2 regions of the Streptomyces capitiformicae genome follow, and region 2 is predicted to be linked to the other one. Evidence: riboswitches for the same ligand, from Rfam matches in the RefSeq annotation. Region 2 holds a riboswitch; the other holds the start of a gene.
The links. A riboswitch is a leader RNA that binds a small molecule or an ion and turns the genes downstream of it on or off. The one in region 2 is predicted to bind S-adenosylmethionine.

Region 1 (6,322 bases), 1.8 Mb from region 2:
TGGATCGCGCTGTAGTGGACGAATACATCCGCACCACCGTCGACCGCGATGAAGCCGTACCCCTTCTCCGCGTTGAACCACTTGACGGTGCCCTGAGCCATGCCTAACTCCCCTATTACTGGCCCTTGCGCAGATCCGCACTTCGCGGATCCGGGTCAGACCTCACCCCCCAACGGTTGGGGGTGTGCGCCGGAACGCGTCGACCGCGGCTGAATGTATCTGTCCAACTGCCGTCTGCAACAGGTCAATCGGACGAGAAATCTGGACACGCGGGTTCGGGAATGTACGAACAATTCGCCCGAATTCAGGGCAAGTCGGGCTCCATAAAAGGAACGAAACACGCAAATGCCGTGCACACTTTGGCTACTTCACATAGGGCGTGCGGCGCGATCAGATATGCGCCCGGCATGAAATCACTACGGCGATCGAACCGGGTTCCCCAACTCTACCGCGCTCAACCATAGAGAATTACCCCCTCCGCTTCTCTCGCGGAGGGGGCAATTCGATGAACAGCGAGTAACCAGTGTTACCCACGGTTACTACCGGCGAGTACTGAACGAAGGTCAGCCACCCGCGACAGCCGGGATGATCGAGACGCCGGCCCCATCCGGGGTCGCCGTCTCCAGCCCCTGCTCGAACCGGACATCATCGTCATTCACGTACACATTCACGAACCGCCGCAACTTGCCCTGGTCGTCCAGAACCCGGGCAGCGATCCCGGTGTGGTTCTTCTCCAGATCGGCGATGACCTCGGCGAGGGTGGCCCCTTCGGCCTGAACCTCGGCCTGACCACCGGTGTAGGTGCGAAGAATGGTCGGGATGCGGACATTGACGGACATGACTTGTGACCTCCGGGGAGTGCGGCGAACCTAAGGGGCGCGGGGCGGTATTGAATGCGCGGCTGCCGCCGCGTGGGCGCGACAAGCCCCCACCTGCCCGCAGCCGAACGACTAGCAGCTCTTACGCAAGACCAGCCTCACGGAACGACTCAAGGTTGGGACGAATCGTCGCAGTAAGCCCGGTCCCGGCCACCGCATCCAACGTCTTGAGCCCGTCACCCGTGTTGAGAACGACCGTGGTGAGAGAGGGATCAAGAACCCCGCTCTCAATGAGCTTCCGGGTCACACCGACGGTCACCCCGCCCGCGGTCTCCGCGAAGATCCCCTCCGTCCGCGCGAGCAGCTTGATCGCGTCCACGATCTGCTCATCGGTCACGTCCTCGACCGCCCCACCGGTGCGCCGAGCGATATCGAGAACGTAAGGACCATCCGCCGGGTTGCCGATCGCGAGCGACTTCGCGATCGTGTCCGGCTTCTGCGGCCGTACGACGTCGTGGCCCGCCTTGAACGCGACGGACACCGGCGAGCAGCCCTCGGCCTGCGCACCGAAGATCTTGTACGGCTTGTCCTCGACGAGCCCGAGCTTGATCAGCTCCTGGAGCCCCTTGTCGATCTTCGTGAGCTGCGACCCGGAGGCGATGGGCACGACGAGCTGGTCCGGCAGCCGCCAGCCGAGCTGCTCGCAGATCTCGTACGCCAGCGTCTTGGAGCCCTCGGCGTAGTACGGCCGCAGGTTGACGTTGACGAAGCCCCAGCCCTCGCCGGCCGGGTCGCCGATCAGCTCGGAGCAGAAGCGGTTCACGTCGTCGTAGTTGCCCTGGATACCGACGAGCTCGCCGCCGTAGACCGCGGCCATGACGACCTTGCCCTGCTCCAAGTCGTGCGGGATGAACACGCAGGAGCGGAAGCCGGCGCGGGCGGCGGCGGCGCCGACGGCACCGGCGAGGTTGCCGGTGGAGGAGCAGGAGAGCGTGGTGAAGCCGAAGGCGCGGGCGGCCTCCAGTGCCTGGGCGACGACGCGGTCCTTGAAGGAGTGCGTCGGATTGCCGGAGTCGTCCTTGACGAACAGCTTGCCGGCGTCGACGCCGAGCTCACGCGCGAGGTTGTCGGCCTTGACGAGCTGGGTCCAGCCGGGGTTGATGTTCGGCTTGTCGGCCACGTCGGCCGGGACGGGCAGCAGGGGGGCGTAACGCCAGATGTTCGCCGGGCCGGACTCGATCTTCTTGCGCAGCTCCTCCGTGTCGTACGCGGAGAAGTCGTACGCGATCTCCAGCGGCCCGAAACACTCCTCGCAGGCGAAGACCGGGCCGAGGGGTACTTGGTGACCGCACTCGCGGCAGCTCAGGGCCGCGGCGGAACCGAGGTCGACGGTGGAGTTCGTGGAGCTTGCAACAGTCTGCACAGCCATGTGAGGCGAGGCCCTTTCTCCTCATCTTCCTCACGACGCATCTCGCCGTGAGACGGATTTGGCACCTTCCCTAGCCGGGAGCCTCGCGGTGCGAATCGCCACGTGCGTCACGCGCCTGTGGCAGTGATCGCTACGAGACCGGCTGGAGGGTTGCCGGGGCTTCATCGGGCCGTATCCCTCTGCCCCTCTGGATGAGCGGTATTTGGTTGTATACGCAAACGACCCTCGACATGCGATGGTCATCAGCGTTGTCCAAGACTGTAACCGAAGGCCACGACAGTTGAGGGAGCCGTCCGAACCGCGAGACGCATCACACCGCTCACACCGCAGAGGAGCCGCGCACTGTGCTGAACGAAGTCGAGCGCTGGCTGAGCACCCGCTCCTGGTCCGTGACCGACCGCCCGCTCCACAAGATCATGGCCGCGAAACGGGCCACCGGCCAGACGGTCAGTGTCGTCCTGCCCGCGCTCAACGAGGAGGCGACGGTCGGCGAGATCGTCGCGATCATCCGCCACGACCTCATGCAACAGGTCCCGCTCGTCGACGAGATCGTGGTCGTCGACTCCGGTTCCACCGATCGAACGTCCCAGGTGGCCGCCGCGGCTGGGGCGAAGGTCGTCCACCGCGACGAGATACTCCCGCGCATCCCGACCGTGCCCGGCAAGGGCGAGGTCCTGTGGCGCTCGCTGCTCGTCACGACCGGCGACATCGTCTGCTTCGTCGACGCGGACCTGAAGGAGTTCTCGTCCGACTTCGTCTCCGGGATCGTCGGCCCCCTGCTCACCGACCCCGGTGTCGACCTCGTCAAGGCGATGTACGACCGCCCCCTCGGCTCTGCCGCCGGCCAGGGCGGCCGGGTGACGGAACTGATGGCGCGCCCCCTGCTGAACATGCACTGGCCGCAGCTCGCCGGTTTCGTCCAGCCACTCGGCGGCGAGTACGCGGCCCGCCGCTCCCTGCTGGAACAGCTCCCGTTCCCCGTCGGCTACGGCGTGGAGTTGGGCATGCTCGTCGACGCCCTGCACCTGGTCGGCCTCGACGCCCTCGCCCAGGTCGACGTCGGCGTCCGCAAACACCGCCACCAGGACGGCCAGGCCCTCGGCCGTATGTCCGCGGCCATTTACCGCACCGCCCAACTGAGGCTGGCCCGCGGCCACCTCATCCGTCCGGTGCTGACCCAGTTCGAACGAGGCGAGCAGGGCTTCGAGCCCCGCACGCACTCGGTGGACATGGAGGAGAGGCCGCCGATGGTGGAGATCGCGGAGTACATGAAACGAAGGGCCGCGTGATGAAGGGGGCCGAGCTGTGAAGTGACGGCTGCGGGTGGTTTGTGGTTGCTCGCGCAGTTCCCCGGCGCGCCTGAAAGACACGGCCCTGCGGGCCGACAAGCACGGGGCGCAGCCCCTGCTTTTCAGGGGCGCGGGGCTGTATCGATATGCGGCTCCGCCGCGGGGCGCGACAAGCCCCACCTGCCCGCACCCGCCAACGCACAGGCACCCCTCACCCCGCTGGGCACCGGCATCCAGCCCAACCCGTACGTTTGCCCACCGAACCCCTTGGCTAGGTTGAGCCCTATGGCATCAACGCAAGGTGCACAGATCCTCGTCGCCTCCAACCGCGGCCCCGTCTCGTACACCCTGGACGTGGCAACCGGCGAAATCACAGCGAAGCGCGGTGGTGGCGGCCTCGTGTCGGGCCTTTCCGCGATCGACCCGGACGCCGGCGCGGTATGGGTCTGCTCGGCCCTCGGCGCCGGCGACCGAGAGGCCGTACGGCGAGGCATCGGCGAGCCCGGCGTACGGATGCTGGACATCCCCGCCGACGTGCACCACGACGCGTACAACGGCGTCGCCAACTCCACGCTGTGGTTCGTGCACCACATGCTGTACCAGACCCCGCTGGAACCGTCCTTCGGTGCCGAGTTCCGCGCGCAGTGGGCGGCGTACGAGTCGTACAACCACTCCTTCGCCGAGGCGCTGGCGGAGGAGGCGGCGGACGGCGCGGCGGTGCTCATCCAGGACTACCACTTGGTCCTCGCGCCCCGGATGCTGCGCGAGCTCCGCCCCGACTTGCGGATCGGCCACTTCTCGCACACCCCGTGGGCGCCGGTGGACTACTTCCGGCTGCTCCCCGACGACATCGCCGCGCAGGTGCTGAGCGGGATCCTCGGCGCCGACCGGGCCGCGTTCCTCACCCGGCGCTGGGCGGACGCGTTCACCGAGTGCTGTCACGCCGTGCTGGGCCCCGGGATCCCGTCCGGCACCAGGATCGGCGTACACGGACTCGGCGCCGACGCGGACTTCCTGCGCGCCCGCGCCCACGAGGCGGACGTCGACGCACGCATGGTCGCGCTGCGGGAGCAGATCGGGACGGCCCCGGACGGCACCCCACGCCGCACGATCGTCCGCGTCGACCGCACGGAACTCTCCAAGAACATCGTGCGGGGCCTGCTGGCGTACCGGCAGCTCCTCGACGACCAGCCCTCCTGGCGCGAGCGCGTCGTGCACGTCGCCTTCGCCTACCCGTCCCGGCAGGACCTCGCCGTGTACCGGGAGTACACGGCCGAGGTCCAGCGGGTCGCGCACGAGATCAACGAGCGGTACGGGACGCCGGGTTGGACCCCGGTCGTCCTGCACGTCAAGGACGACTTCGCACGGTCCCTGGCGGCGTACCGGCTGGCCGACGTGGCCCTCGTCAACCCCATCCGGGACGGTATGAACCTCGTCGCCAAGGAGATGCCGGTCGTCTCCGACGAGGGGTGCGTGCTGGTGCTGTCGCGGGAGGCGGGGGCGTACGAGGAGTTGGGCGACGACGCGATCGTGGTGAACCCGTATGACGTGAGCGGCACCGCGGCCGCGCTGCACCAGGCGCTGTCCATGCCGGCGGACGAACGGGCCGAACGCACGAAGCGGCTGGCCGCCGCGGGGACCGCGTTGCCGCCGACCCGGTGGTTCTTGGATCAGCTTCGTGGGTTGGAGAGTGCCTGATAGCTCGGGGGAGCTGTTCGTCGGCGGGTGCGGGTGAGTTGTGGTCGCTCGCGCAGTTCCCCGCGCCCCTGAAAAGCAGGGGCTGCGCCCCGTGCTTTTCGGCCCGCAGGGGCCGTGTCTTTCAGGGGCGCGGGGAACTGCGCGACCAGCCCCCACGCACCAGCGCCCACGCACCAGCCCTCACGCGCCCGCACCCGCCGAACCACCCTCTAGAGGCACTCGGCGATTGATACCAGCAAGGCCACCACGCCCTGTGGGCCGTCCACCACCACGTCCGCTCGCTCCGAGAGTTCTGTCACCTCCGTGCTGCCGCTGCAGACCAGCAGACCCGGTGTGCCCTCCGTACGCAGCTTTTCCAGCGTCGCGAAGGCGGGGAGGTCGCCGAGGTCGTCGCCGGCGTAGAGGACGGACTCGGCGGAGACTTCCCGGAGGTAGTCGCGGAGGGCTACGCCCTTGTCCATGCCCGGTGGGCGGAGTTCCAGGACCAAGCGGCCCGGCTCGACGATCAGGCCATGGCGGGTGGCCAGCTCTCCGAGAGGTGCGCGCAGCGCTTCGAACATGGCCTGAGGGTCGTCGGCCCGCCGTGTGTGGACGGCGACGGCCCTTCCCTTGTCCTCGATCCACGCCCCCATCCCGGCCATCCCGGCCATTCCGGCCATTCCGGCGAGGAGGCCGGGCAGTTCATCCCGTACCGCCGTCACCCCCGGGTGCGGGGGCGGAGCGCTGACCGTGCCCGTGGCGGCGTCCCAGCGTTCGGCGCCGTAGTGGCCGAGGACGGTGAGGTGCTCCAGGCCGGGGACGCCGGCGAAGCCGCCGTAGCGGACGGCGACATCGGCCGGACGGCCGGTGATGACGGCGACGGAGGCCACCTTCGGGGCGAGCGCCGCCAGTGCGGCGACCGCGTCGGGGTGGGCGCGGGCCTGCTCGGGGTCGGGCACGATCGGCGCGAGGGTGCCGTCGAAGTCGAGCGCGATCACCGCCCGGCCGGGGTGACGGAGCATCGCGTCCAGCGCGTCACGCCCGGCGGGGGTCACGGGTGTCGGCAAGGTGACGGGGGAATCCTGTTCGCTGCCCATGACTCGACCTTA
Region 2 (6,322 bases):
CACCACCTGGGCCAAGGGCAAGAAGCTCGTCAACATGAACACCATGGAGCCGCTGCGTCCCTCGGACGTCGCGGTCGGGTCGCTGACCTTCGCCATGCCGGACGGCCTGAACGAGCACGACCACGACTTCCAGAAGAACATCGCCAAGGACGCCCTGATGATCATCCGGCTCCAGCCGGGCGACATCAAGGACAAGCGCGAGCTGGAGTGGTCGCACGAAGGCATCGTGGCGTACTCGAAGATCTGCACCCACGTGGGTTGCCCGATCTCCCTGTACGAGCAGCAGACGCACCACGCCCTCTGCCCCTGCCACCAGTCCACCTTCGACCTCGCCGACGGCGGGCGGGTCATCTTCGGCCCTGCGGGTCACGCTCTTCCGCAGCTGAGGATCACCGTCGGTGAAGACGGCTACCTCGAAGCGGTCAGCGACTTCGAAGAGCCCGTCGGTCCTGCCTTCTGGGAGCGCGGATGAGCACTACGACCACCACCGAGGCGCGCGACAAGCGCGGCAAGGCACCGGCCGGCGAGCGAGTCGCCGACTGGGCCGACGGCCGGCTCGGGATCTACTCCCTGGCCAAGGCCAACATGCGCAAGATCTTCCCCGACCACTGGTCGTTCATGCTGGGCGAGATCTGCATGTACAGCTTCATCATCATCATCCTCACGGGTGTGTACCTGACGCTGTTCTTCCACCCGTCGATGAACGAGGTGGAGTACCACGGCTCCTACGTCCCGCTCCAGGGACAGCTGATGTCCGAGGCGTTCAACTCGACCATGCACATCTCCTTCGATGTGCGCGGTGGTCTGCTGATCCGGCAGATCCACCACTGGGCCGCGTTGGTCTTCCTCGCCGGCATGTTCGTGCACATGATGCGCGTGTTCTTCACCGGCGCGTTCCGCAAGCCGCGTGAGATCAACTGGCTGTTCGGCTTCCTGCTGTTCGTCCTCGGCATGTTCACCGGCTTCACCGGTTACTCGCTCCCGGACGACCTGCTCTCCGGCACCGGTGTCCGCTTCATGGAGGGCGCGGTCCTGTCCGTGCCGATCGTCGGCACGTACCTGTCGTTCTTCCTCTTCGGCGGCGAGTTCCCGGGCGGCGACTTCGTGGCCCGCTTCTACTCGGTCCACGTCCTGCTGCTGCCGGGCATCATGCTCGGTCTGATGGTGGCGCACCTGATCCTGGTCTTCTACCACAAGCACACGCAGTTCGCGGGCCCCGGCAAGACGAACAACAACGTCGTCGGTATGCCGCTGCTTCCCGTGTACATGGCGAAGGCCGGAGGCTTCTTCTTCCTGGTCTTCGGTGTCATCGCGATCATCTCGGCGATCGCCACGATCAACCCGATCTGGACCATGGGTCCCTACCGTCCGGACCAGGTGTCGACCGGCGCCCAGCCCGACTGGTACATGGGCTTCTCCGAGGGTCTGATCCGTGTCATGCCGGGCTGGGAGATCAACTTCTGGGGTCACACGCTCGTCCTGGGTGTGTTCATCCCGCTGGTGATCTTCCCGCTGGTCCTGGTCGCGATCGCGGTCTACCCGTTCATCGAGTCCTGGGTCACCGGCGACAAGCGCGAGCACCACATCCTGGACCGCCCGCGCAACGCCCCGACCCGTACGGCCTTCGGTGTCGCGTGGATCACCTGGTACATGGTTCTGCTGATCGGTGGTGGAAACGACCTCTGGGCGACCCACTTCCACCTGTCGATCAACGCCATCACCTGGTTCGTCCGGATCGCGTTCTTCGTGGCCCCGGTCCTCGCGTTCATCATCACCAAGCGGATCTGCCTCGGCCTGCAGCGCCGGGACAGGGACAAGATCCTGCACGGTCGCGAGACCGGCATCATCAAGCGCCTGCCGCACGGTGAGTTCATCGAGGTCCACGAGCCGCTCAGCCAGGAGCAGCTGCACACGCTCACCGCGCACGAGCAGTACGCGCCGGCCGAGATCGGTCCCGCGGTCGACGAGAACGGTGTCGCCCGCAAGATCACGCGCCGCGAGAAGCTCCGGGTCAAGCTCAACAGGGGCTACTACGGCGAGGACAGCCAGATCGCCAAGCCCACCGTCGAGGAGTACAAGGAGATCACGAGCGGCCACGGCCACCACTGATCGCCTGCCGGCCTGATCGCCGGCTCGCTTCGCCACACCACGGTCGAAGGGCCCCCGTCCGATCTTCGGACGGGGGCCCTTCGCCGTGCGTGGAGCTGGATAGGGTGGGGTTCACACTGTTCTGATCCATGTCTGTGATCTACGACACTCAGGAGCGGCCTTATGAGCGCTGTGACCCCCGCTGGAGGCGACACCGCGGCGGGCCGTTCCTGGCCCGAGGTGCTGAACGCGCTGCTGTCCGGGCGCGACCAGGACGCCGGCGCGACGTTCTGGGCGATGGACCAGATCATGCGCGGCGAGGCGACGGACGCGCAGATCGCCGGGTTCGTGGTGGCGCTGCGGGCCAAGGGCGAGACCGTCGAGGAGATCACCGGGCTGGTGCGGGCGCTGTACGAGCACGCCAACGTCATCGAGGTGTCGGGTAAGACCGTCGACATCGTCGGTACGGGCGGGGACGGCGCCAAGACGGTCAACATCTCCACGATGTCGTCGATCGTCGTCGCCGGTACGGGGGCGAAGGTCGTCAAACACGGCAACCGGGCCGCTTCGTCGGCGTCCGGTGCGTCCGATGTGCTGGAGAAGCTCGGTGTCAATCTGGAGCTGACGCCGAAGCGGGTGGCGGAGGTCGCCGAGGAGGCCGGGATCACCTTCTGCTTCGCGGTGAAGTTCCACCCGGCGCTGCGGCATGTGGCCGCGGCGCGCGGGCAGTTGGGCATCCGGACCGTGTTCAACGCGCTGGGGCCGCTGGCCAACCCCGCGATGGTCAAGGCCCAGGCGGTCGGTGTGGCAGACCCCCGTATGGCGCCGATCATGGCCGGTGTCTTCGCCGAGCGCGGCAACTCGTCGCTCGTCTTCCGGGGCGACGACGGTCTCGACGAGCTGACCACGACGGCCACGTCCCGGGTGTGGGTCGTACGGGACGGCAAGGTGACGGAGGAGTCCTTCGATCCGCGGGATGTGGGGCTGGATCTGGTGCCGGTCGAGGCGTTGCGCGGGGCCGACGCGTCCTACAACGCGGATGTCGCGCGGCGGTTGCTGGGTGGGGAGACCGGGCCGGTGCGGGATGCGGTGCTGTTGAACTCGGCGGCGGCGCTGGTGGCGCTGGAGCCGGGGGCAGGGACGCTGGCGGAGCAGCTGCGGGGTGGCATGGAGCGGGCCGCCGAGTCGATCGACTCGGGGGCGGCGCGGACGGTCCTCGAACGGTGGGTCGCGGCCACCAACCGGTAGCGCCCCCGCCGCCCCTACCCGTCCCATCCCCAGGGGCTGCGCCCCTTCGACCCCCCCGGGTGCCTTTTCGGGTGCGGGTGGGTGGTGGGTTGCTCGCGCAGTTCCCCGCGCCCCTAAAAGACGAAAAGCACGGGGCGCAGCCCCTGCTTTTCAGGGGCGCGGGGAACTGCGCGACAAGCCCCCACCCACCCGCACCCGCCAAACCACGCCAACTTCCCGAGCTATGAGGCGCCCTTGTTCCGGTATCCGGACAGGAGTTGCGCCGCGGCGATCACGTCACGTACGTTCTTCGTCAGGTCATGAGTGACAGCCACAAGGCCCCGGCCGGCTGTCCGGCAACCCTCCGTCCGTGGCGGGGTGCCCCGGGTGAAGACCAGGCCGTGGGCAGCGAGGTCCTCGGCAAGCGCGGTCGTCGAGGAGCCTTCCGTGAGCAAGCGAATGCGATAGGGCCGCAGAGCCCCGCCTCCGCACACCCCTTTTCCCCTCACCGCCGCAGAGCCATGTCCGCTCGCCGGTGAATTCCGCCTGCCTTCACGGGAGTTCCGCCATGTCTGTCTCCACCCTTGCCGCCGACCAGTCCGTTTGCACCCTGCTGCCCGTTCTGGGTCGGGATGTCACCGTCCCGCTCGTCACCGGCGGCGAGGTCACCTACGCCGCGCTCGACTACGCCGCCAGCGCCCCCGCGCTGCAGCGGGTGTGGGACGACGTGGCGGCGTACGCCCCGTACTACGGGAGCGTGCACCGGGGCGCCGGGTACCTGTCGCAGCTGTCCACCGACCTGTTCGAGAACGCCCGCCGTACGGTCGCCGAGTTCCTCGACTGCCGGGAGGACGACCAGGTCGTGTTCACGCGGTCGACCACCGACTCGCTCAACCTCCTCGCCGCCGCTTTGCCCGCCGACTGCCAGGTCTTCGTCTTCGAGACCGAGCACCACGCCTCGCTGCTGCCGTGGCGCGACGCGCGGGTCACCTACCTCGACGCGCCGCGTACGCCCGCCGAGGCCGTGGCCACGCTGGAGCGGGCGCTCGTCGACCGTGACCCGCACGGCCCCGCCCTCGTCTGTGTCACCGGTGCGTCGAACGTCACCGGCGAGATCTGGCCGGTGCGTGAGCTCGCCGCCGCCGCGCACGTGCACGGGGCGCGGATCGTGCTCGACGCCGCTCAGCTGGCGCCCCATCACCCCGTATCGGTACGGGAGTTGGCTGTCGACTGGGTCGCGTTCTCGGGGCACAAGCTGTACGCGCCGTTCGGGTCGGGCGTCCTCGCCGGGCGGGCGGACTGGCTCAGCGAGGCCGAGCCGTACCTGGCCGGTGGCGGCGCCTCCCGCAAGGTGGCCCGGCGGGCCGACGGCGGGGTCGACGTCGAGTGGCATGTCACCGCCGCTCGGCACGAGGCCGGCTCGCCCAACGTCATCGGCGCCTACTCCATCGCCTCCGCCTGCAAGGCCCTCACCGAGGCCGGGTTCGACACGCTGGTCGCGCGTGAGCAGTACCTGATCGACACCGTGCGCGCCGGTCTCGCCGAGGTGCCGGAGGTGCGTGTCCTCTCCCTCTTCGGGGACGACGCCCCGCGTGTCGGCGTCATCTCCTTCGTCGTCGACGGCTGGAACAGCTCCCACTTCGCCGCCGCCCTCTCCGCCGAGTACGGCATCGGCGTACGCGACGGTCTCTTCTGCGCCCATCCCCTGGTCCGCACGCTGCTCGGGAGCGCCCCGGAGGCCCAGGGCGAGTGCGGTGCCCCCGAGGCCGCGCCCGGTGAGAAGTCCCTCAACGCGATCCGGGTGAGCTTCGGGGCGGGTACGCCCGACGAGCACGTGGAGCGGTTCGTGGGCGCCGTCAAGGAGTTGGTGCGGCAGGGCGCCAAGTGGGACTACCGCACGGTGGACGGGCGTTGCGTACCCGCTGTCTGAGCTGTCTGAGCTGTCTGAGCTGTCTGAGCTGTCTGATCCGCGGACATTGGCTCAGGGGACATGTGTTCGGGGAAGAGGGGGGTGGCTAGAGTGATCGGTCGGTCCGGTGGGCCGATCACCAGGGGGAGAGCAGATGACCAACGGGAAGAATCGGATAGGGGTGTTCGCGGCCGCCTCGGCGATGGCGGCGGCCGCGGTGCTGTCGGGCGGCGGGACTCAGGCGCGGGCGGCCGAAGCCGGTGAGGTGGCGGCGTCCGCGAAGAGGGACTGCGTCCAGGGGCATCTGTGCCTGTGGGGCAAGAAGGACTTCAAGCGGGGCCAGGGCGCGTGGTCGGTGAAGGCGACCGACAGCCACAGGTGCGGCAAGGGCGTGTGGAAGCCGCGCGACCCCAAGCGGTTCGCGCGCTCGGTGTGGAACCGCACCACGAAGGTCTGGTACGGGAAGACCGAGAGCGGCGCGGAGCGGCAGATCGTGCGCAAGACCGGAATGTACGGGTCGCTCATCGGCTCCATCCCCAAGCCGGCCTCGATCACACAGTGGTGCTGGAAGAAGAAGTGAACCGCGGGGGGCCGCCGGGCGACGCGTAGGACCTCGCCTCCGTCACCCGCGCCCCCAACAACACCATCCGCAGCGCCCGTTCGGTGGCGTCCGTGAGGAGTTCGCTCGCGCGGAAAATGGCCTCGGCGAGAGCCATCGGCGCGGGCAGGATGCCGGTGTACGCGTCCACGCCCGGCACCTCGTGCGCCCCCTCGCCCAGGGTGCCCGCGAGGGCCAGGACCGGCCGGGCGTGCAGCTTGGCCCGGCGGGCCACTTCGGCGGGGACCTTGCCCCGGGGAGTCTGGTGGTCGAGGGCGCCCTCGGCGGTGATCACCAGGTCGGCGCGGGCGAGGCGGGCGTCGAGGTCGAGATGGGCCAGGAGGACGTCGAAACGGGGGAGCAGCCGGGCTCCCAGGGCGGCCAGACCGGCGCCGAGACCGCCGGAGGCGCCGGTGCCGGGGCCGTGGCGGAGGTCGGTGCCGACAGGGGCGAGGTCGCGAGTGAGCACGTCCGCCCAGTTCTCCAGCGCGGCGGACAAC

Region 1: linked by a shared signal. The riboswitch ahead of thrC (threonine synthase) and the one ahead of CES90_RS02775 (aminotransferase class V-fold PLP-dependent enzyme) in region 2 are both predicted to bind S-adenosylmethionine.

Annotation. Positions count from the first base shown of each region.
Region 1 covers NZ_CP022161.1:2,421,415-2,427,736, forward strand. Annotated here, with positions in the region: partial or broken gene CES90_RS10640 (cold-shock protein) at 1-101, opposite strand, end outside; gene CES90_RS10645 (MoaD/ThiS family protein) at 564-839, opposite strand; gene thrC (threonine synthase) at 961-2,247, opposite strand; SAM riboswitch class I at 2,266-2,445, opposite strand; gene CES90_RS10655 (glucosyl-3-phosphoglycerate synthase) at 2,592-3,536, shown strand; gene CES90_RS10660 (alpha,alpha-trehalose-phosphate synthase (UDP-forming)) at 3,822-5,234, shown strand; gene otsB (trehalose-phosphatase) at 5,444-6,310, opposite strand.
Region 2 covers NZ_CP022161.1:638,239-644,560, reverse strand. Annotated here, with positions in the region: gene qcrA (cytochrome bc1 complex Rieske iron-sulfur subunit) at 1-472, shown strand, start outside; gene qcrB (cytochrome bc1 complex cytochrome b subunit) at 469-2,109, shown strand; gene trpD (anthranilate phosphoribosyltransferase) at 2,272-3,336, shown strand; SAM riboswitch class IV at 3,632-3,748, shown strand; gene CES90_RS02775 (aminotransferase class V-fold PLP-dependent enzyme) at 3,884-5,245, shown strand; gene CES90_RS02770 (peptidase inhibitor family I36 protein) at 5,379-5,804, shown strand; gene CES90_RS02765 (glycerate kinase family protein) at 5,776-6,322, opposite strand, start outside.